Regions from separate parts of the Lactococcus sp. LG1074 genome, predicted to be linked through region 1. Evidence: riboswitches for the same ligand, from Rfam matches in the RefSeq annotation. Region 1 holds a riboswitch; each other region holds the start of a gene.
The links. A riboswitch is a leader RNA that binds a small molecule or an ion and turns the genes downstream of it on or off. The one in region 1 is predicted to bind lysine.

Region 1 (8,108 bases):
TTCTCTTGAAAATCATCTCCTCTTCGCCTTGTTTTTACTCCACTCCTTTAATTTGTATCCAAATATTATTTATGATTTTATCAGTAGTTAGAAGTAAAAGCTTTTACAAGCGTTCACCAGCTAATTCCCGGTAAGATTTCAAACTCAAAGCCATCCAATGTTGCAAAATAGTCTTCAGGTCGCTCTGCCCGTCGAATCATACGCGTGCTCCCATCTTGCTGAAGCAATAATTCGGAACTTCGTAATTTTGCATTATACTGATATCCCATCGAAAAACCATGCGCACCTGTGTCATGAATGACTAATAGGTCTCCCTCATCAATCACAGGAAGTTCGCGCTGCCTGGCAAATTTATCATTGTTTTCACATAATGAACCAGTCACGTCAACAATTTCTTTCACTTTATCTTCCTCCTTTCCTATAACAGTAATCTGATGATAAGCATCATAAAATGCTGGTCTCATCAGATTAACTGCGCTCGCATCCACACCAATATACGTCCGATATGTTTGCTTTCTATGCAAGACACGTGTGACCAGTAAGCCATGAGGCGCCAACATAAAGCGTCCAAGTTCCGTATAAATTTTGACTTCCCCTAGGCCATTGGCAGTTAGAACTTCATCATAAACACGATGTACTCCTTCGCCGATGACAGCAATATCGTTAGGAGCTTCATCTGGACGATAATTAACGCCGATACCACCAGAAAGATTTATAAAATCAAGAGAAACGCCTGTTTTTTCACGAATTTCAAGTGCTAATTCAAATAATTGCTGTGCTAATTTTGGATAATACTCATTTGTCACAGTATTTGAAGCCAAAAAGCTATGCATTCCAAATTTCTTCACACCCAACTTTTGCAAATCTCTAATTCCCTGAATTAGTTGGGCTTTTGTCATTCCAAATTTTGATTCTTCAGGATTATCCATAATTTTGGTACCCATTGTAAAAACTCCACCAGGGTTATAGCGTAAGCTCATTGTTTCGGGAAATTCAAATCCTGCCAATGTGGATAAAAATTCAATATGGTTGTATGCATCAATATTAATCGTAGCCCCTAGCTTTTTGGCTAATAAAAATTCTTCAGCTGGAGTGTCATTTGATGAAAACATAATTTCAGACTTATCAAAACCACATTTATTTGCCAGTATAAGTTCAACATAGCTCGCGCAATCAGCTCCACAGCCTTCTTCTTGCAAAATTTTCAAAATTGCAGGCGTTGGTGTAGCTTTTACCGCAAAGAATTCTTTGAAACCTTTATTCCAAGAAAATGCTGTGTTTAGCGCCCTTGCTTTTTCACGAATTCCGTGCTCGTCATACAAATGAAATGGTGTCGGAAATTCTGCAGTAATTTTATCTAATTGATTTTTAGTAATAAATGGTACTTTCATTTCATACTCCTGTGGACTTGCTATGCAAATCTTTATCTGAAGATTTCGGTGATTTCAATGCTCTGGAGGGTTGTCAAAAATTGTAACTGAAAGAAGGAAGATTTTACTTTTAGTCTACCAAATGATATTTTTTCCCATCTCAATCTTTAACTCTGTCTCCAGTGCCCTTTGACCACTGATATAATGAGTTTCGATGTAAGAAGCAGAGTTTTTCTTATTCGTTGACTCGCTAAAACATTATTCTATCGTTGTCGCGCTTCAACCTGCAAACTCACATCATATAAAAACAAAAGGCACTTGTAAGTACAAGCGCCTTTTATGTCGTCATGAAAATAGAGTTAAAAAAGAATTCTATATTATTCGGTTCGATCACTTAGCGCCAGACTTATTCAAGTCCGAGTGGTATAGGTGTTTCCTATACCCCCACGCTAGCCAGATACCTCTGTTGCTAACGTTCGGCAATGATTACCTTTCGTACACGGTCGTCGGATGCCTCCTCTCGTGTAGTACTCATTTGCATTGCTACCTCTAATTTATTTTTCACAATTATAATATTTTCAGTATTGTTTGTCAATTGAAAACTTTTCAAATTTTTAGTATTGACTTATTTTTTTCTTTAAAACTGCTTTAAATCAAGGTTTACAAGGTGTATTTTTTATCTGAACTTCCGAATCTCCAAAATATTTTGCAACATTGTTTTGTGAATTTTTAAAATAAAATGCTATAATACAAATTTAAAACGACGAATATACGGAGTTTTTGCTTGAAGCCAACTTTAACTATTGACCTGCGGAGGTGCTATGTATGGATTTATCAAATAAATTTAACACTAATCTTGGAAAAATTGAAATTTCTAAAATTCGTGAATTTGATCAGGAAATCTCCAAAATACCGAATGTTTTGAAATTAACACTTGGTGAACCAGATTTTCCGACACCTGAACATATCAAAAAAGCTGCAATTGATGCGATTGATGCCGATGAAAGTCATTATACTGGCATGCGTGGCCTGATTGAACTCCGTCATGCAGCCAGTCAATTTGTAGCTGAAAAATACAATTTACATTACGATGCTGAAACAGAAATTTTGACCACAGTTGGTGTCACAGAGGCGATTGCTACTTGTCTCCTTTCAATTATTGAACCTGGCGATAAAGTTCTAATCCCAGCACCTGCTTACTCAGGTTATGCGCCTGTAGTAAGCTTAGCTGGCGGTCAATTGGTCGAGATTGATACCACAACTGATAAATTTGTCTTAACTCCTGAAAAACTTGAGCAAGTATTGAACGAAACCGAGAATATCAAGGCTATCATCCTTAATTATCCTTCAAATCCAACGGGCATAACTTACACTCATGCCCAACTTAAAACACTTGCTGAAATCATCAAAAAACATGAAATTTTTGTCCTTTCTGACGAAGTTTATTCTGAAATTAACTATAGCCAACATGTACATACTTCTATTTCGACCTTTTTACGTGATCAAACTTTTGTACTTAATGGCCTTTCAAAATCACATGCGATGACGGGTTGGCGAATGGGGCTGATTTTTGCACAAAAATACTTGATTGATCAGCTTGTAAAAACACACCAATATCTGGTTACTTCTGCCTCAACACAATCGCAATGGGCAGCAGTTGAAGCTCTGAGTAAAGGAAAAAATGATGCTGAGCTAATGAAAGCCGAATACCTCAAACGGCGGGATTACATTATTGAGAAGATGACTGAACTTGGCTTTGAAATTATCAAGCCAGACGGGGCTTTCTATATTTTTGCCAAAATTCCAGCAGAATATAACAGCAATTCTTTTGAATTTTTATATGATTTTGCAAAGAAAAAACATGTAGCATTCATTCCAGGCTCAGCCTTTGGCCAATATGGTGAAGGTTATGTCCGTTTGTCCTATGCAGCTTCAATGGAAGTGATTAAGATTGCTATGGAGAGATTGAAAGAATATCTTTCGGAATAACTTACTATTATGGTTGTGCTATACTCAGAGTTTATCTTTGCTTTAATGTAAACCTTCTCAAAAAAGACGAGATTTTTCTCGTCTTTTTTGTTATGTATTCATTCTTGTTATTAATTAACGAAAATAGGTTTGGCTTGTAAAAAAGAGATTGTTTTAATGTGTAAATCCATATACTTTATTTTTAGGATTATTATGGTATTTAAGATGTGCCTTATTCAAAAATTCAATAGCTTCTTGCATATCTTGCACGTAATTGTATGCCATATTCATTCCAAAATCCGCTCGAATTACTATCCGTTGTATAATATTATCCTCTAAGTTTTTTGGTAAAGGATAGGCTGGCACTTGCCATCCTTTCATTAATAAACGATCGGCTAAGTCGTATAAATCCCAGTCACAATTTCTGTCTTCTCTTAATTTATAGCATACAATTGGAAGTTGTGAACCATCATTTACAATTTCAAATAAACCTGTTTTTTCAATTGATTTTGCTAAATACATCGCTACTTTATGCGTTCTTTCATGTATAGCTTTGTATCCATCAAAACCATAGCGTACAAAATTATAATATTGTCCTATCAGCTGAGCCGCGCTATGAGAAAAGTTAATAGCCATGGTTGGTAATTCTCCTCCAAGATAGCTTACTTTAAAAATTAACTCCTCTGGTAAATATTTCTTATCACGCCATAATACCCAACCTACTCCAGGATAAACGAGACCGTACTTATGACCTGATGTATTGATGGAAATGACATTTTTTAATTGAAAATCCCACTTAAGATGTGGTTCAACAAATGGTGCATAAAGTCCACCTGAAGCAGCATCTACGTGTATGTACACTTTATAATCTGTACGTTTGTTGTGTTCTTCAACTAACTTATCAAGAGCCTTGATATCGTCATATCTTCCTGTATACGTAATCCCCATAATCCCCACAATACCAATAGTATATTCATCAACATAATCCATAACCTTGTCTAGATTAATTGACATGTGGTTTTTGTCCATCGGTACTTCACGCATTTCAATATCCCAATATACACAGAATTTTTCCCAACAAACTTGATACCCAGAAGAAATAACGAGATTTGGTTTTTTAGCATTAATGTCCAAGCCTAACTTTTCTGCTCGTTTACGCCAAGAGAATTTCATTGCCATTCCTCCCAACATACAAGCTTCTGAAGAACCAATTGTTGATGTTCCCATAAACTGTTCGTTTTCACTTGCATTCCAAAGGTCAGCAATCATATTTACACAACGGTTTTCGATTTCGGTTGTTCTTGGATATTCTGATTTATCTATTGCATTTTTCTCAAGAGTTTGACTCATTAGTTTTACTGCTTCAGGTTCCATGTATGTTTGACAAAAAGTGGCTAAGTTCAACCGCGCATTCCCTTCATCTAGCATCTCATCTTGAACTAATTGATAAGCTACCCGAGGTTCGATCGATTTTCTCCCTAATTTATATTTGGGCAAATCAACTTGTTCACTTTCGGAGCCAAATATTGGTTCTAAAAATTCTGCCTCATCACGATTTTCTTTTCCATATAACATATTTACATCCTCCAATTTTCTTTAATGTTTTAATATATGTTCTTCATTCTTTACAATATGATGCTCCCCTCGAGCTGCCGGATAAACGGCTGGATTCACTTCTCCTGCTTTGAAGTGAATTGGTTCTTCAAGAGATCCATGACTCTTTTTATCATGTAGTTCATAAATAACAAATGGTAAGATTACTGTAACAGCAAAGCTTATAAGTAATATCATTTGATAAGTTCGTGTCTCACTTTGAGCAATTGATTCCGGTGGGACAAAAGAAATTAATAAAGCAAACAGAGATAATAATAACCCTACTCCTGCAATAATTGATTTGCCTATCATTTTTCCTGGAACATTATATGTTCGTTTTAAATTCTTTTTCTTGTAGATTAAGACGAAATAGCCTAAGAAAAATAGTAGATAACCAACCAAATAGATAACTACAGTCAAAGAAATTGCTACCAAAAAGGACAAGTTATTGCCGCCACCACCAAAGGTTAAAATCGCTCCCCAAAGAGTCACGATGACACCTTGAATCATAACTAAAGGCACGGGAACATCATGGGTATTCGTTTTTCGTAAAAATTTTGGAAGTAATCCACGTTGCGCTGCTGCAAACATTCCTCGAGAAGGTCCAACTACCCATGAGCTTACTTCTCCCATTACTCCAAACGCAATCATTATTGCAATTATTTTGACCAACCAACTTAAGTGGTTATTAAAATGTAAAATCAGCGTTTGAAAAGTCTGAATCACACCAGCGCTTAAAGATAACTCTTTTTGAGGTATTACTGCAGCCACTGTAAAGCCCCCAAGGGCATCTAAAGAAATAGCTAATATTACTAATAAAACCATTGCTAAAGGATAATTTCTTTTTGGATTTTCTAACTCATTGATATGAGAAGCTGAAGCTTCAACTCCCATATAAGCTAAAATAAACGAAACAAAAACTACCAATGTTGAAAGCTGTGAAAAATCTGGAATAAAAGCTGCCTTATTGATGGGGATTTCTATAGGATTTCCTCCTACAAAATAAGCTACTGCTAATACAAATAAGATAATGGATGGAATTACAATCCCGATTATAAATCCCGCTTTTACTAATTTTGCAGTGCGCTGAGTCCCACCTAATTGTGAAAAAGTCAGTCCCCAAAAAATGACCAGCAAGCCTATAAATTTAATGAGTGGATCTGAGTTTAAAGCTTCAAAATTTAATACGTATGAAAGTGCTCCTAAGATAAAGTATATCATTGTTACAAATCCAACTGTAATTTGAAACCATTGGAAAAAAATTGCCGCAAATCCAAAACGCTCTCCTAAAGTTTGGCTCACCCAGCTGAAAATGCCTCCATTTTTCCACCCTTCAACTGTGGACATTTCTGCAGCACATAGGGCAACTGGTAAAAACCATAGTATTCCGCCTAGTAGTAAAAAGAAAACTAAGTGCAATTTAGAAGTGGCAAAGGTCGGATACTCATATACGGTCAAAACCATTGAAGCAGTTAAAGCAAAGAATCCGAATAATGTTAATTTTTTTTGATTCATCATACTTCCTTAAAATATGGGGCAACAATTTTCAAAATAATTGTTGCCCAAATCTAGTTTTCATCTCCTTTCTATATCAAGTATATTCTCTTAAAAATAAAAAAACTCTCTGTATCTGTTGCTTTAAAGCAACAGATACAGAGATTAATTTTTTAAAAACTTTTCCAACCTTCTTTGATAAAATTCTTTCAATCGTAAACCTCCAAATTCCTCCAAAGCTCCCAGAGCACAATTAATTTTTTTACGTCCTAAATCCTTATCTTCAAAGTTAAAAATAACAATTCCTGTTGCCAGATGCCTTAAAACTTCAGCATATAAATCCACTCCCATTTCCCGATATTTTTTGGTAATTTCTAATATATTTTCAGCTTCACTTCTTTCCCCATGCGCTGCAAAAATAGCCGCACTTTGATACGCAATCTGTAATAATCTTCGTCTGTACTTTAATAATCGACAATATTTTTCACACCTTTTGTCAAAATTGGCCAGAAGATTTTCCAGCTGATCAATATCAATATGATCTGAGACAAAATAAAATAATGTGAGCTCAAAATAGCCCCATTCTTTAACATTACAAAGATAATTTTCAATCTCTCTCACTTCCAGGGGACTTATATTTTCAAGTCGAGTTTTTGCAGCAAGTGACAACATATGTTTTCCTGCTTCACGCGCCTCAAGATATAACTTTTGAATTTTATTTAGATCTTGACTAAAGTCCGCTTCTTCTAGTTCCAACAAGAAAAAATCTTGATAATTGGGCATAAAGTTATTTACAATTAATTCGTACTCTGCTAAGGGGACTTGCATCTCTTCTAACATCAAGTCAACGCGCTCAAAACTCATCATACTTTGCCCTCTTTCAAATCGAGATAAATTTGCTCTATTTATTCCAATCTTACTAAAATATGAGAGTCCCAAATTCTTTTGGTTCCTTAACTTTTTAAAACAATCTCCATATTTTTTATACACAGTTAATGACCTCCTAATTTTGTTTTTAACGTTATGATAAATAACAATAATTACATTTATGCCTAAAAAAATATGCACGTGAAATTATAACTCATTTACAAGTTGGTCGTCAAATATATACTCAATTAAGGCTATCAGGCATAGGTTTTTATGTTCAAAAAACTTCCTTTTAAATCTCTATATGGCGAAATTAATTTATCTCTGTGAGTTCAAAGCATTGACAGTTTTCTTAGAAAATGATATTATTACTCCTAATAAAAACGAAAGGAGCTGTACAACCAATGATCAACTGTTATTCTACTCAACTTTGGCAAAGATACAGGTGTATGTATGGCTTCTAACTGAAGAAAACCATAGATACAAATTTTAGTGTACTTTCTAAAACCTGTATCTATGCTCAAATTGGATGATTAAAGCATAGAAGTTTCTATGCTTTTTTTGTGTTATAGAAAGTACTCTGCCTTCTCATTAAAAACTAGAAAGAGGAACTTTTATGAATCAAAAAAACAAATCATCAAATACTATTACACTTACTCCAATCTTCATTATACTTGGTCAAATTTTGAATATTATCACTCCCAGTATCGCTGGAATTATTCGCCCGGACTTTTCCTTGGCCTTTTTATTCCTCTGTATAATGATTAAACCTACACTCAAACAAGTTTTCTTGGCAAGCGGTCTTGTTATCCTTAC
Region 2 (8,108 bases), 910 kb from region 1:
TAATATAGGGAATATATAAGAAGATTTCTAGTGGTTTTGCCACTAGATTTATTCCTTTTATGGCGATGTAAAGAAATAGAAAAATGCGACATGGTAAAATTTTTTGATTCGAAGAAGAAAAAAGCAGAAAATCTGCCCGAGCGTAAGCGAAGCATCATGCTACGTTGGGCCTTTGCAAATACGATTTTTTGTTTTATAACCTTCACTATTTTTACAGTATTAGTTTATCAACTGACCATAACAACCTTCATCAATTCTGAAAAAGAGGACATGATGAAAGCTCTGGACAATGTTGAGCAAAGTTTGTCCCAATCGGAAAGCAAACTGTCGGAGGACAATCTTGCGAATTATTTGGCTTATGCCAAAGACTACACAGCATCCAGTCAGGGAAAAGAAAATGAGCTAGAAACACTTGGAAGTATGATTGGTTCTAGGAAGTCTTTTTATGTCTTTGATGTCGGTGAAAATTTGATTTATTCGACCAATTCGTATGGTTTCCCGCTAAGGAAAGATGTGGGGGATTCTACTCATGCTGTACGTACATTTGGTGAATATTCTGGTTATTTGGTTGAACGACCCGTTCATTCTAAGAAAACAGGGAAACTGATTGGCTATGTGCAGGCTTTCTATGATATGAGTTATTATTACAGCGTGCGAACAAAGCTGCTGATTGCCTTGATTATCTTAGAAATTATTGCTCTCTTTATTGCTCAGTTTGTCGGTTATTTTATGGCAAGTCGCTATATCAAGCCTCTAGAGCGTTTGCACGATGCGATTACTACACGTGCCAATAATTTGAAGGCGGATTTCAAACCTGTAGTGATTCAAACAGGCGATGAAATTGAAGAACTGGCGACTGTTTATAACGATATGATGATTAAGCTTAACGATTACGTTGATCAGCAGAAACGTTTTGTTTCTGATGTCAGTCACGAGCTACGTACGCCACTTGCAGTTTTAGATGGTCATTTGAATCTCTTGAATCGATGGGGGAAAAATGATCCTGAAGTGCTTGAGGAGTCTTTACAGGCCAGTATAGAAGAAGTTAGCACGATGAGAACGATGTTAGAGGAGATGCTTGCATTGGCCCGTCTTGAAAGCATTGATTTTCAAGATGAAGATCTGATCTGTGATCCAACAGAAGTTTCTAATTTTCTTAAGAAAAACTTTCTCCTTATTCATCCTGATTTAAATTTAACTGTTGAGAATTACTTGACGCCGGGTAGTTTGGCTCATATTTATCCCAACCATTATGAACAAGGCTTAAAAATTTTGATTGATAATGCGATAAAATACTCGCCTAAAGATCGCCAAGAAGTGAAAATCCATCTAGAAGAAGATGACAAATACATTATTACGACAGTTGAGGATCGTGGCTATGGCATTAGTCAAGAAGATTTAAAACATGTCTTTGAGCGCTTTTTCCGTGCCGATAAAGCACGAAATCGAGATATAGGTGGAACAGGTCTTGGTCTGTCTATTATCCAACGCATAGTGGAAAACTATGACGGGGATGTCAGTGTGACTTCCATTGTAGGCGAAGGATCGAAATTTACTTTAAAAATTCCTAAGATTAAATAAATATAAAAAGCCTACTGAGTATCTAAAAGTACTTGCTAGACTTTTAATCTTAATCTTATTTCTTGAGTTTTTTGATAATTCGAGAAAATTGTTGACATTCGTTTAAAAAAAGGTTAAGATTTAAAATACAATATACAAATAAAATGATAGAGGTCGCAATGAATAGGATGTTTTACTGAGCTGGACAAGCGTTGAAGTAAAACGGAGGAGACATTGCCGAAACGAATTCACTCGTCCAAGTGAGTTTGTTGGGGCAGCAAGGGATACTTGCTGAACTGTCGCAGTTTTGCGGAGTGCTATTCGTTACTTACTGATAATATGAATCACGTACAACGTTTAGCAACCTCTCTGTGTAAAGGTTGCTTTTTATTTGGAAAAATGAAAGAGAGAGTATTATGAGAAGAAAAAACTTATTCTTACTTGTCGCGACGTTGTTTACGGTATTATTTATCGGTAGTTCAAAAGTGAGTGCAGAACAGTTCCGTGTCGGAATGGAAGCTGCATATGCCCCTTTTAACTGGACACAATATGATGATAGCAACGGTGCTGTCCCTATTGATGGTGTAGATGGTCAATGGGCTAATGGTTACGATGTACAAGTTGCAAAAAAACTTGCTGATAAGTTAAATAAAGAATTAGTAATCGTCAAATCAAGTTGGGATGGCTTGCTGCCAGCTCTAAAATCCGGAAAAATCGATGGCATTATTGCAGGAATGTCGCCAACTGCGGAACGTAGAGAACAAATCGCCTTTTCAGAACCGTATTACACATCTAACCTTGTAATGATGGTCAAAAGTGGCGGTCCCTTTGCTCAAGCATCGAGTTTAGCAGACTTCTCTGGTGCAAAAATCACTGCTCAGCTGGGAACTTTTCACTATAACATGATTGACCAGATTGAAAGTGTTAACAAGCAAACAGCAATGAAAGATTTTTCAAGCATGCGTGTGGCTTTACAAAGTGGAGCCATCGATGGTTATGTAGCTGAACGTCCCGAAGGAGTGACAGCAGAGAAAGCAAATCCAGACTTCAAAATGATTGAATTTGGCGAAGGAAAAGGTTTTGTCACAAACTCTGATGATACAACAGTCGCAGTAGGTTTACGTAAAAATGATCCCAACTTACCTGTAATTAATAGCTTTTTGACAGGTTTTACACCTCAAGACCAAAAAGAACTGATGGATGAAATGATTGCTGCTCAACCAGAAGCTAAAATACAAGGCGCTTGGTATGATCAAATTATCAGTATTGTAAGAGATAACGGCAAACAGTTTCTTAATGGTACAGGGATGACCTTATTCATCTCTTTGATTGGTACGATTATTGGTACGGTTTTAGGTCTTCTTATTGGCGTTTATCGTACTATTCCAGAAATTAGTAATAAATTTTTAGCCTTTTTACATAAAGTATTTGGCTGGCTTATTTCAGCTTATATTGAAATTTTCCGTGGTACACCAATGATTGTTCAAGCAATGGTGCTTTACTATGGAACAGCTCTAGCTTTTGGCTTGAGTTTGGATCGGACCTTAGCTGCGCTAATTATTGTGTCCATCAATACAGGTGCTTATATGTCGGAGATTGTACGTGGCGGTATTTTCTCTGTGGATCAAGGGCAATTTGAAGCCGCGCAAGCTATCGGAATGACGCATGGGCAAACTATGCGCAAGGTTGTTTTACCACAAGTCTTGCGAAATATTCTTCCAGCAACAGGAAATGAATTTGTCATTAATATCAAAGATACATCAGTCTTATCTGTAATTTCAGTAACTGAGCTCTTTTTCCAAGGGACAACAGTGGCGCAACAAAACTTTATGTATTTCCAAACCTTTGCTGTCATCTGTGCAATTTACTTTGTCTTAACATTTACAGTAACACGTATTCTACGCTTTGTAGAAAGAAAAATGGATGGACCAGACGCTTACGTCCCAATCCAAAATCAAATGCAAGTACAAGAACCGGGGGACGCTTAAATGACAGCAATCTTAGAAATCAATCATTTAAAAAAATCATTTGGCAGTAATGAAGTGTTAAAAGACATTCACTTAACGGTAAATCAAGGCGAAGTTATTTCGATTATTGGTTCATCTGGAAGTGGTAAATCGACATTACTTCGTTCAATCAATTTATTGGAGAAGCCATCTGGTGGGGAAATAATTTATAAAGGTGAAAATGTTTTAGCAAAAGGCTTCGATATTCCTAAATATCGCACGCATCTGGGCATGGTTTTCCAAAGCTTCAACTTGTTTAACAATATGAATGTTATCGAAAATGTTATGGCTGGGCAAGTTACAGTATTGAAAAAAAGCCAAGAAGAAGCTCGGACTATTGCGCTCGAGAATCTGGAAAAAGTGGGCATGGCAAGCTTTGCTAATGCCAAACCTGCACAACTCTCCGGCGGACAAAAACAACGTGTGGCGATTGCTCGTGCGATTTCTATGAATCCAGATGTGATATTATTTGACGAGCCGACTTCAGCGCTTGATCCTGAAATGGTAGGCGAAGTCTTACAGACAATGAAAGGACTGGCTGAAACAGGCTTAACAATGGTTATCGTTACACATGAAATGGAATTCGCGCGTGATGTAAGTGATCGTGTAATTTTCATGGATAAAGGGGTTATTGCTGAAGAAGGACGACCAGCGGAAATCTTCGGAGCTCCGAAAGAAGAGCGGACGCGAGCTTTCCTTTCACGCTTCTTGAAAGCTTAAATAAAAAGAGCAAGCTTATGCTCTTTTTTTCTTTGCAAAAGACCTCTTATTTTCACAGTAAAACTTTCAAATACAAACTCTATATTGAAAAAATAGGTAAATAGCGGTAAAATAGAGGGAAGTAGAAAGAATAGGAACAATGAAAAAAATCAAAACTTTTGAAGAAAAAAAAGTACTCATCCTCGGATTAGCAAAATCAGGAGAAGCTGCAGCCCGCTTGCTTCATACTCTAGGTGCACACGTAACTGTAAATGACGGAAAGGCTTTTGAAGAAAACCCTGCCGCGCAAGCCCTCTTGGAAGAAGGCATTGAAGTTATCTGTGGTAGCCATCCCCTTGAACTTTTAGACGAAGATTTTGATTTTATGGTAAAAAATCCAGGTATTCGTTATGATAACCCAATGATAAAGAAAGCATTGGAGAAAAAGATTCCAGTTGTTACGGAAGTTGAACTTGCTTATCTTGTTTCGGAAGCTCCAATTATTGGGATTACTGGAACCAATGGTAAGACAACAACAACAACGCTGATAGCAGATATTTTAAATGCGGATGGTCAGTCTGCAAAATTAGCAGGAAATATTGGTTTTCCCGCTTCTGAAGTAGCTGCCCATGCGAGTGCTCAAGATACTTTGGTAATGGAACTCTCAAGTTTTCAACTGATGGGAATTGTAGACTTCAAGCCTCAAATCGCTCTCATTACCAATATCTTTTCATCGCATTTAGATTACCATGGCTCTCAAGAAGCTTATGAAGCTGCCAAATGGCGGATTCAAGAAAACTTAACTTCCGAGCAATACCTCATTCTCAACTTTAATCAGGAAAAATGTCGTGCTCTAGCAGAGCACACAGCAGCTCAAGTTGTGCCATTTGCAACTGAAAATAAAGTTGATGGCGCTTATGCGCTGGAAGGTAAACTTTATTTCCGAGATGAATTCATCATGGATGCAGCTGACCTAGCTTTGCCTGGGGAACATAATTTAGAGAATGCTCTGGCAGCAATAGCTGTTGCCAAGCTTTCGGGTGCTAAAAATCATGCAATTATTGAAGTGCTGACAAGCTTTTCAGGTGTGAAACATCGCTTGCAGTATCTTGGTGAACTTGCAGGACGTAAAGTCTACAATGATAGCAAAGCCACAAATATACTGGCAACAGAAAAAGCTTTGTCAGGTTTTGAAAACAGTCGCTTATGGCTCTTAGCTGGCGGACTAGACCGTGGCAATGGTTTTGAAGACCTCGCGGATTCTGTAACAGGGATTAAAGGTATGGTTCTTTTTGGGGAGACTGCACCAAAGCTGCAAGAGCTTGCAGATCGCTTGCAGATTCCAACACTCCACAGTGAAAATGTCGCAACAGCTCTTAAAGCAATCTTTAATAAGACGGAAGAGGGGGACACTATTTTACTTAGTCCTGCTTGTGCCAGCTGGGATCAGTACAAGACCTTTGAAGAACGTGGGGATATGTTTATTAAAGCTTTCGAAGAATTGAAAGGTGAATGGAAATAGTATGAAAATTATTGTAACTGGAGGCGGAACGGGAGGTCATATCTATCCTGCGCTGGCCTTTATAAAGCATCTGAAAACTATAGAGCCAGACTCGGAGATCCTCTATGTAGGTACAGAACGCGGCTTGGAGAGTAAGATTGTGCCTGCCGCAGGCGTGCCCTTTAAAACTGTGGATGTACAAGGTTTTCGTCGTAGCCTTTCTTTAAATAACTTTAAGACAATCTACAAGTTCCTGAAATCTACATCAGATGCGAAGAAAATTGTTAAGGATTTTAAACCTGATGTGGTTATTGGAACAGGAGGCTATGTGGCTGGACCGGTACTTTACGCAGCAGCTAAGCTCAATGTGCCGACTATCGTTCATGAACAAAATTCAATTCCAGGAATTACAAATAAATTCTTGAGTAAATATGTGGACAAAGTTGCGGTCGCCTTTGAAGCAGCCAAGCCCTTCTTCCCAGAATCCAAAACAGTTTTTGCTGGTAATCCACGTGCTCAGGAAGTTGCAACTTTAAAAGCTACCGATATTCTGGAAACAGAATATCAACTTCAAAAAAGTAAGAAAACGGTAGTTATTTTTGGAGGGTCACGAGGCGCTCAAACAATTAATGAGGCGGTAAAAGCTGCTCTACCAAAGTTTGCAGAAGCGGATTACCAAATCGTCTATGCCTCAGGACAAATCTACTTTGATGAAGATCATGAAGAGTTTGAAAAATATGCTGATGCTGCAAATATAGCGATTCGTCCATATATTTCAAATATGCTCGAAGTTCTTGCGTCATCAGATTTAATATTATGTCGAGCAGGTGCGACAACGATTGCTGAAATTACTGCACTTGGTTTGCCAACGATTTTTGTACCTAGTCCAAATGTCACAGCAGACCACCAAACAAAGAATGCTCAAGCTCTTGTAGATATCGGTGCTGCTAAGATGATTAAAGATGTCGATCTTACAGCAGATATAATGCTTGCCAGCATTTCTGAAATCTTTTCTGACGAAGAGCTTTACCAAGCTATGTCTATAGCCAGTGAAAAAGCAGGAGTACCTGATGCTAGCGATCGACTATATCAACTTGTGAAAGAAATTAAAAAATAATGAGTGAAGAAAACCTTACGCCTTGGCAAAAGAAACATCTTGAATATCAGCGCCGCAAAGCAGATGAAAATCAAGAGAAGTCTGAAGAACCCAAAAAACGGAAGTTTTTTAAGAAAAAAGAAGATAGTGAAGCAGATTCTCCTGAAGTTCAGGAAGAAATCGAGCAACAAGAATCTTTTGTAGAAGCAGAAGAGTCTGAGCAAGGATACTCAGATGATTTTGTTGAGGATTTTGAAGAACAAGAACCGGAACCTTCTTTTTTTGAAGGAAGTTTCGAAGTGTTCAAAAAGATGTGGCCCGTCTTATTCTTGGCAATCTTATTGTTTTTAACTTCGATTTACGCGGTGTCCCCGATAAGCAAAATTGGGACATTTACGGTTTCAGGTAATAAAAATGAGTCTTTTGAATCTATCGTACAGGCTTCACGTTTGAAGCCAACGGATAGGATTTATGGTGTGCTCAGAAATAAAAGAGCTATTGAGAACAGTATTGTTCAACAATTTCCACGTGTCAAATCTGTCAACTTGCACGTAAGTTTTCCTAATAATATCGAGGCTAAAGTCACGGAGTTCGAAAAAGTTGCTTATGTAGAACAAAAGGGTAAAACTTACCAAGTGTTAGAAAGTGGTCATATCCTCAAGAATCAAGAAATAGCTAAGGATAAACTTTCGAGCCTTCCGATACTAAAAAACTTTTCCGATGAAGAAGTCGAAAAGTTTATTACAGCCTATATGAAATTGAAGCCTGAAATACGTGGTTTGATTACGACGGTTACAAAAACACCGACTAAAGCAACCAAAGACTTTATCGCTTTAGATATGTCAGATGGTAATCAAGTACGTGTTTCTCTCAGTCAAATTACCGAGAAGGTTCCTTACTATCCAAGTATTGCGAAGCAACTTCAAGCGCCACAAGTGATTGATATGGAAGCAGGAATTTATGCAAAGCCAAAAGAAGATTATCTGGCTGATCTAAAAAATCCTGAAGGAAATAAGAAGAACTCAGAAAATACAACTGAAATTACCGCAACCCAATAATAAAACTGAAAGGATATCCCCTTTCAGTTTTATTATATTATCTTGCAGAAAAAGAAAAACGTTTGTTTCTTTTAAAGAGACAAACGTTTTTGGCTTTACGCATTCAATACTTTAGATAAGAAGTCTTGTAAACGTGGATGCTGAGGGTTTTCAAAGAGATCTTCTGGTTTACCATCTTCAAGGATAAC
Region 3 (8,108 bases), 380 kb from region 1:
TTAATAAATAATATTAAGGTTGGAGAAATTATGGATTGGTTTTTTAATCTGGAAGATGAAGAACAAGAATTTATCAAACAATTTATTTTTGCATCGGGTTCTTTGAAAGAGTTGGCCAGGTATTATGGGGTGAGTTATCCTACAGTGCGGTTGCGTGTAGACCGTTTAATTGAGAAAATTGCTCTGAATGACACTAAAAAGGATTCCTTTGAAGTGAGTATTATGCAAATGGTTATTGATGAAAAAGTGAGTCTGAGCAGTGCAAAAGAGATTATAAGAAAACATAGGGAGATTTGAGATGAATCATTTAATGGATATAGCAATAATTGGAGTCATTATCGCATTTCAGACATTAGCGGGTTATAGGGAAAATAAGTACTTGGGTGCCATACTTCCGCTTGCTTTCTTGGCCGCTGTAGGTGTTTTCTTATACAGAGGTGCTCTCGGGTTTAATTTTAAAGATATTGTGATGCCCTTTGTTGGACTCTTTGTCTTAATCATGCTGTATGAAGGAGGAAAAGAGTCAAGAAAAAGCAAGATAAATAAAGAGTTAGAGAAAATGAAAGCCAAAGATATTTCAAAAAGAAAATAAGAGATAATTTAACCGCAAGTATTGACTCTATTGTGGGTTAAGTTTATAATTATAAGATGAATAAAAGCGAAAAAATTGAAGGATATGAACTCCTTAACCTACAATTGAAAGGTTTACTTTCAACACAAAACTATACATTGTCAAATCTCTCCAACGCATCAGCTCTTCTTAATGACTTCTTGCCTAATCAAGTCTTTGCAGGGTTTTATTTGTACAACGGCGAACAACTTATTTTAGGTCCTTTTCAAGGTGGGGTTTCTTGTGTCGAAATAAAGTTAGGCGCTGGAGTATGTGGTGAAGCCGCAGAAAAACGCCAAACATTGATTGTTGACAATGTTAAAGAACATAAAAACTATATTTCTTGTGACAGCCGAGCACTGTCAGAAATTGTAGTACCGATTATTAAAGATGGCGAATTAAAAGGAGTTTTAGATTTGGATGCTTCAGAAACTTCCTTTTATGATGATGTCGATCAAAAATATCTTGAAGAATTTTGCCACATTTTGTCAGATATGACTGATTGGAAATTTTTTTGAGCGAGGTAAACAATGAAGGAAACAGTAAATAACTTTATAGCAGATAAATTTGGTACCAGTGAGGTGAAGCCTGTAGGTTTTAATGCTTTGGCTCAACCTAAAGCATTTGCTCAAGATTTGGGTAACTTTGTGTATCAGTTGCACCAATTAGAAGCAACGGGAGCCGAAAGCCCAGCCTTAATGTTGCCGGTCATCGAAGCTGAATTTTTGACACTGTTGGATCAAATGAAAAGAATTGCACCTGTAGAAGGTCTGCGCTTGTATTGGGATAAAGCTTCTAAAAATCCATGGACTAAGCCCGCGGTCGTGTTACATGGGGATTTGAACTTAGATACCGTGTGGAAGATGGCCGACAAATTTTCGGGAGTGGCTGAAACAACAGCTTCCATAGTTGGCGATCCAGCCTGTGATTTGACTATTGCATGGGAAATATTTGATGAGAAACAAAGAAAGATATTTTTCTCCGCCGCTGAAGCCGATAAGGCAACAGTCATCCGCGCTCGCGTTTGGGCTATTTACAAGGCAATGAAAAATTATAACGCTGCCGATATTGATCAGTCTATACTGGCGCGTGATGTTCTTTTCCGAATCAATGAAGAGCTCGGTCTTGGCGCAGAGCCAGACCTTTATTAGAAGGAATGAAAAATGGCTTACCAAGCTTTATATAGAAAATACCGTAGTCAAAGATTTGATGAGATGGTTGGCCAAGAAGTGGTGGCCACAACCTTAAAGAATGCTATCGTTAATGGGCAGATTTCCCACGCTTATCTTTTTAGTGGTCCACGTGGGACAGGAAAAACTTCCGCGGCAAAAATTTTTGCCAAAGCAATTAACTGTCCTAATCAGAAAGAGGGAGAGCCTTGTAACACTTGTGATATTTGTCAAGCTATTACCCAAGGCAGCCTTGAAGATGTGATTGAACTTGATGCTGCTTCGAATAATGGGGTTGACGAAATCCGTGAGATTCGAGATAAATCAACCTATGCAGCCAGTCGCGCAACTTATAAGGTTTATATTATCGATGAGGTTCATATGCTTTCAACGGGAGCATTCAACGCTTTACTGAAAACCTTGGAAGAGCCTACAGATAATGTTGTCTTTGTTTTAGCAACAACTGAGCTTCAAAAAATTCCGGCAACAATTATTAGTCGTGTGCAAAGATTTGCTTTTAAAGCTATCACAACAAATGATATTCGTCAGCACTTAGCAGAAGTTTTAGCTGATGAGAAGATTGAGTTTGAAGATGCGGCACTTGATGTCATTGCAAAATCTGCCGAGGGAGGAATGCGTGATGCCTTGAGTTTATTGGATCAGGCCTTAAGTTTTTCTGATGGCAAGCTTGCAGAGAAGGATGCTCTTTTAGTGACAGGCTCCATTGCCAATGAAGCGCTTGTCTCTTATGTTGCAGCATTGATCGCTTCAGATGGACCAACTGCACTTGATGCTTTGGAGAAAATCTTTCTTGAAGGTAAAAATATGTTACGTTTTACGGAAGATCTCTTAACTTATTTCCGTGATTTGCTTTTGCGGGAAAATAATGAAATCCCACGACCTCGTCTTTACCAATGGATCAATATTGCGATTGAGTCTCTGAAAATTATTAAAGAAACAACACAGAGTAAAATTGCTGCTGATGTGATGACGATGCGTCTTGTAGATGCAGGTGCTTATTCTTCTGCGGAAGATAAGGAAGTTCCGGAAAGTTTGAACCATGAGCTTCAGGCTTTAAAAGCAGAAGTTGCAGAGCTAAAAGCTAAAGTGGCAGAAACGGGCAGCCAAACGGTGGTATCCACTGTCAGTCAAGAAGTTCAAATTAAGCAGCAAGTGAAAACGAAAACAGTCACCGAAAAGTACACTGTAAATCAAGATTTGGTTTTTAAAGCTTTAAAGGAAGCGACCAACGAAGCTCGTCAAGCAGTTTTTGGTGCATGGCCTGAGATTGTTTCCAGCTTTACCAAACCTTCAGACCGTGCCTTAATCAATAATACTGCCCCCGTGGCAGCCTCAAGCAATTTTGTGGTAGTTACTTTTCCTCATGGTAATTTAGCAAAGCGTGTTACGGAAAATGAAAACCTACAATTAACTTTTGGCAATTTAATGTCATCAATATTGGGATTTTCGCCTGAGATTATTGCTTTAGCAGAGCAAGATTGGCAGGCTGTACGTCAAGAGTATGTCTTAAGCCTTAAAAAAGGGGAGCAGCATGTTACAAAAGATACGGAATCTGAGCCAGAAGAAGAAGAAGTTCTTGTAAGTAAGGCCAAAGAATTTTTTGGTGAAAAAGTGAAGATAATCAACGACTAAAAAAACGCCTTATGGCGTTTTTATATTCGTTTTAATCAATATCACGGCTTAAATCAACTTCTTCAAGCGGAATAAGTTTTGTTTTCTTCACGATTTTGTAAGAGAAATATAAAATCAAGAAGAGAGGTAAAGCAAGGTAGGTTGTAATGATGCTTTGCGCATTCATCGTTACGGTAGTAATTTGCCCGATAACGATAATGATTGAAAGAATAAGAGCGATGATTGGCCCAATAGGGAACCATTTAGCATGGTAGCCTAACTCAGAAAGTTTGTGACCTTGTTTAATAAAAGCACGGCGGAAGCGGAAATGACAGATAGCAATTCCAATCCAAGCCAAGAAACCAGATAAACCGGAAGCAGCGACCAAATAGAAATAAATCTCAGTTCCGAAGATACTTGTTAAGAAGGCCAAAAGACCGATGGCAACAGTCGCTAAAATTGCATAAATTGGTACCCCGTTGCTTGTATTTGTTTTAGCGAAGATTTTCGGTGCATGCCCCTCTTTTGCCATACCAAAAAGCATGCGAGAAGCAGCATATAACCAAGAATTGGCAGATGAAATAACCGAGGTTAAGATGACAGCATTCATAACGGATGCAGCAGCAGCTAAGCCAGCACGTTCAAATACCAAGGTAAATGGAGAAACGGTAATGTCGCTTTGGGTTGCTGCACGGAGAAGACTTGGGTCTTTATAGTAAACCAAGGCACCGATTACGAATATTGAGAGGAAATAGAAAATAATAATCCGCCAAAAGACTTGTTTAATCGCTGAGGGTACATTTTTCTCAGGGTTTTCTGACTCGCCGGCTGCGATACCAACGATTTCTGTACCTTGGAAAGAGAAGCCTGCAATCATGAAGACAGCAATCATACCTCCAATACCACCGACAAAACCATGATTTCCTCCAGCAGAAAGATTGCGTGCCACATCTGGCTTATAACTCATAACTCCAAAAATTGTTGCGAGACCAATCACGATAAAGGCGATAACAGCGATGACTTTAATTGTCGCCATCCAAAATTCTGCTTCACCATAAGCTTTAGCTGAAATGAGGTTAACCAAGAGGATGAGCGCAATCACAATAGTCGACCATATCCATGTGGGCACATGGGGCAACCAGAACTGCATAATAACACCAACTGTAGCTGCCTCAACCGCTACAGTAATTGCTGAGTTAAACCAATAGTTCCATCCCATAGCGAAGCCGAAAGCTTTATCTACATAACGGTCAGCGAAAGAAGCAAAAGAGCCTGATACTGGAAGATAGGAAGCCATTTCACCTAAAGACGTCATAAGGAAGAAAACCATGAGCCCAATGGCGACATAGGCAACTAACGCGCCTAAAGGTCCAGCTTGAGAAATCGTTGCGCCTGATGCAACAAATAGCCCGGTACCAATAGTTCCTCCTAAGGCAATCATTGTTAAGTGACGATGTTTAAGGCCACGTTTAACTTGCGTGGATGGCGTGGCCTCATTATTTGAAGTATTATCCATTACTTCTCTCCTAAATTTATAAATATTAATACAAAAAGCAATCCCTAGAGATTGCTAAACGTCAGAAAGATCTTTCATCCGAATAGCGCATCATGGTCATAGTTAGACCACGACAGTTTAACAGGTATTTCCCGCTAAACCAAGAAAAGTCGGTGAGCATAACTTCTCTTTCGGCAACCGCTCCTGGGCTAAACTTCTCAGCATGCTCTAGCTCTGCTTAGCTTATTATTGGTTGCGACCTCTATCGTTTATTAAGTATTTATGAATATTTTAGATTAATTTGAGAGGGATGTCAAGGACGAGCCTACTAGATTTGAATAATTATACATGCTGTTGTTTAAAATTACAGATTTTTTAATGTTTAGCCATTAAAAATCTAGACATTTGTTTTAGAGATTAAAAAGAGTTATAGTATAAGAAGAGATGATTGCGTTTTCATCTCAATTATATCTGGAGGTGGTTTTCAATGACGTTTACCCCAAAATATGTATCTCCAACTTACGCGGGAGAAAAAATAGTATGCGTAACCCGTAGCCAGGAAGGGGAAATTTCCCACTTATACCAGCGCTTTGATAGCCGTTGCAAGTTGCATTTTATCGTGAAAAAGCTTGGCTATTATCAATCGAAAGAAGGTGAGTATCGCTACATTCCAGCTAATGTGCTTGATGTAGTCGCTTAATAATAAAAAATGATGAGAAATCTTCTGCAGAGGCAGAGGGTTATTTTTTATTTTATAATAGAATAAATAAGATAAATCAACTTGCAAAATGTAGCTAAATTTGATAGAATATATACTTGTGAGTAAAAACTCATAACTTACACAGGCTCCAACCTGTGTCATTAGTCCAAAAGGAGGAAAAATCAATGACAAAATACGAAATTCTTTATATTATTCGTCCAAACATTGAAGAAGAAGCAAAGAAAGCCCTCGTTGAACGTTTCGATAGTATCTTGACTGACAACGGTGCTGCTAATCTTGAGTCTAAAGACTGGGAAACACGCAAACTCGCTTACGAAATTCAAGACTTCCGCGAAGGTATCTACCACATCGTAACTCTTGAAGCTGCTACTGATTCAGAAGCTTTGAGCGAATTTGACCGTCTTGCTAAGATTAACGGCGACATTCTTCGTCACATGATCACTAAAGTAGAAGCTTAATTCTAGTTTAGCTGGACAAATTTAAAGGAGAAGCATCATGATTAATAATGTTGTTTTGGTCGGACGCGTTGTGCGTGACCCTGAACTGCGATACACACCGCAAAATACTGCGGTTGCTACATTTACGATTGCTGTTAACCGTCGTTTTAAAAACGCGCAAGGCGAACGTGAAGCTGATTTCATTAACTGTGTCATCTGGCGCCAATCTGCTGAAAACTTGGCAAATTGGGCTAAAAAAGGTGCCTTGATTGGTGTAACAGGTAGTATTCAAGTGCGAAATTATGAGAACAAAGAAGGTCAACGTGTTTACGTGACTGAAGTATTGGCTGATAACTTCCAAATGCTTGAAAGTCGTGCCGCACGTGAAGGTGGCTCTGGTTCATATTCTGCACCACAGCAACAACAATCACAAAATCGTCCTTTTGCTGGCTCTAACAGCTCAGCAGGAAATTCAACACCTGATTTTGGTCGTGATGCAGATCCATTTGGTGGCTCACCAATGGAAATCTCAGATGATGATCTTCCATTCTAATAAGTAAGGCAGCTGTATAAGGCAGTCTATCTGAGCCCTATTCGTTGAGTATAAAAGCGGTATCCGTATTGACTTTTCTACTCAACAACATCATACAATAATATAAGGAGAAACACACTATGGCTTTTCAAAAACGTGGTGGCTTCAAACGCCGTAAAAAAGTTGACTTTATCGCAGCTAACAAAATCGAAGTTGTTGATTATAAAGACACTGAACTCTTAAAACGTTTTATCTCAGAACGTGGTAAAATCTTGCCACGTCGCGTAACTGGTACTTCAGCTAAAAACCAACGTAAAGTGGTTACAGCTATCAAACGCGCACGTGTTATGGCTCTCTTGCCATTCGTAGCTTCTGACGAAAACTAAGAAATAACTAGGCACCTTCGGGTGTTTTTTTGTTATGTGCTTTGATACAATAAGGAGCGTGAATCTCATTATGAAGAATAAAAAATCTGAATATGGTAAAATAAAGCAATGACATGGATTATAATTTTACTTTTCTGCCTTTTGGCTTATGGTATTTTCGTTGAACCGCATTTAATGCGTGTGCGACAAGTGAAAATTTCAAACACAGCCGGGCTGAAAGTTGCACACTTTACCGATACACATTTTAATTGGCACACACATCCACGCCGCTTTTTTAAATTTTCAAAACACATAAATAAAACACAACCTGACTTGATCTTGTTCACAGGCGACTTATTTGATAAAGTCGATTGGGCGCAAGCGCATGATGTTGATAAGGTAAAAGAAATTTTAGCAGAACTTGAAGCACCCTTAGGAAAATTTGCGATTTTGGGTAATCATGATTTTTCGCATGAAGGGGATGCTAACTATATAAGAACTTTTCTAAAGGAAGCGGGTTTTACTGTACTTACCAACCAATCACTCATGTCAGGAACAGTAGTATTAACCGGACTTGATGATTTACGTGAAGGACAACCAAATTTTAGTATGGTCCCTGAGCAAGGAAAGTTTTCGATTTTAATGATTCATGAGCCGGATACGATTTTGCAAGTAGAATTTCCTGAAAAATATGATTTAGTCGTTGCAGGACATAGTCATGGTGGGCAAATTCGTCTTGGTAATTTGCGCTTACGTAATGATGGCTCAAAGGTGTATGATTCTGGTCTATACTTATTAGGGAAATATACAAAACTTTTTGTCAATGCCGGTATTGGCTTAACCTTTTTACCAATCAGATTTGGTGTTCCTCCAGAAATCGTCTATTATGAAATTTAAAAAGTCTCCAGAATTTTATCTGGAGACTTTTGTTTAACGTTCTTGTGAAGAGATAATGGTTTCTTTACCATTATTATCAACAGCATGGAAATGCCGAGGCCAAGAATTATTAAAAGGGTATTGGAAATCAACTGTAATGGTTAAAGGATTGTGCGGCTGTGAAAATTTCACAGAAAGAAGTCCTTTTTGGTTGAGTAATTCAAAATTGATAAGAGGCTCAAGCGGGATAACGCCTTTTAGCTGATTGTCA

Region 2: it holds a riboswitch for lysine, as region 1 does, so the genes downstream of both, J0J36_RS02190 (ABC transporter permease subunit) here and J0J36_RS07675 (diaminopimelate decarboxylase) in region 1, are expected to answer to the same signal.
Region 3: it holds a riboswitch for lysine, as region 1 does, so the genes downstream of both, J0J36_RS09600 (amino acid permease) here and J0J36_RS07675 (diaminopimelate decarboxylase) in region 1, are expected to answer to the same signal.

Annotation. Positions count from the first base shown of each region.
Region 1 covers NZ_CP071293.1:1,541,449-1,549,556, forward strand. Annotated here, with positions in the region: gene J0J36_RS07675 (diaminopimelate decarboxylase) at 114-1,391, opposite strand; lysine riboswitch at 1,758-1,930, opposite strand; gene J0J36_RS07680 (pyridoxal phosphate-dependent aminotransferase) at 2,196-3,359, shown strand; gene J0J36_RS07685 (glutamate decarboxylase) at 3,513-4,913, opposite strand; gene gadC (glutamate:gamma-aminobutyrate antiporter) at 4,935-6,446, opposite strand; gene J0J36_RS07695 (Rgg/GadR/MutR family transcriptional regulator) at 6,591-7,415, opposite strand; gene J0J36_RS07700 (tryptophan transporter) at 7,909-8,108, shown strand, end outside.
Region 2 covers NZ_CP071293.1:453,550-461,657, forward strand. Annotated here, with positions in the region: gene J0J36_RS02180 (response regulator transcription factor) at 1-3, shown strand, start outside; gene J0J36_RS02185 (HAMP domain-containing histidine kinase) at 91-1,581, shown strand; lysine riboswitch at 1,721-1,888, shown strand; gene J0J36_RS02190 (ABC transporter permease subunit) at 1,977-3,548, shown strand; gene J0J36_RS02195 (amino acid ABC transporter ATP-binding protein) at 3,549-4,286, shown strand; gene murD (UDP-N-acetylmuramoyl-L-alanine--D-glutamate ligase) at 4,426-5,787, shown strand; gene murG (undecaprenyldiphospho-muramoylpentapeptide beta-N-acetylglucosaminyltransferase) at 5,789-6,883, shown strand; gene J0J36_RS02210 (cell division protein FtsQ/DivIB) at 6,883-7,920, shown strand; gene J0J36_RS02215 (amino acid ABC transporter ATP-binding protein) at 8,016-8,108, opposite strand, start outside.
Region 3 covers NZ_CP071293.1:1,918,425-1,926,532, reverse strand. Annotated here, with positions in the region: gene J0J36_RS09625 (DUF2089 family protein) at 31-297, shown strand; gene J0J36_RS09620 (hypothetical protein) at 299-592, shown strand; gene J0J36_RS09615 (GAF domain-containing protein) at 649-1,128, shown strand; gene J0J36_RS09610 (hypothetical protein) at 1,141-1,761, shown strand; gene dnaX (DNA polymerase III subunit gamma/tau) at 1,774-3,432, shown strand; gene J0J36_RS09600 (amino acid permease) at 3,464-4,927, opposite strand; lysine riboswitch at 5,003-5,179, opposite strand; gene J0J36_RS09595 (hypothetical protein) at 5,394-5,606, shown strand; gene rpsF (30S ribosomal protein S6) at 5,792-6,085, shown strand; gene ssb (single-stranded DNA-binding protein) at 6,123-6,617, shown strand; gene rpsR (30S ribosomal protein S18) at 6,737-6,982, shown strand; gene J0J36_RS09575 (metallophosphoesterase) at 7,091-7,858, shown strand; gene J0J36_RS09570 (DUF960 domain-containing protein) at 7,892-8,108, opposite strand, start outside.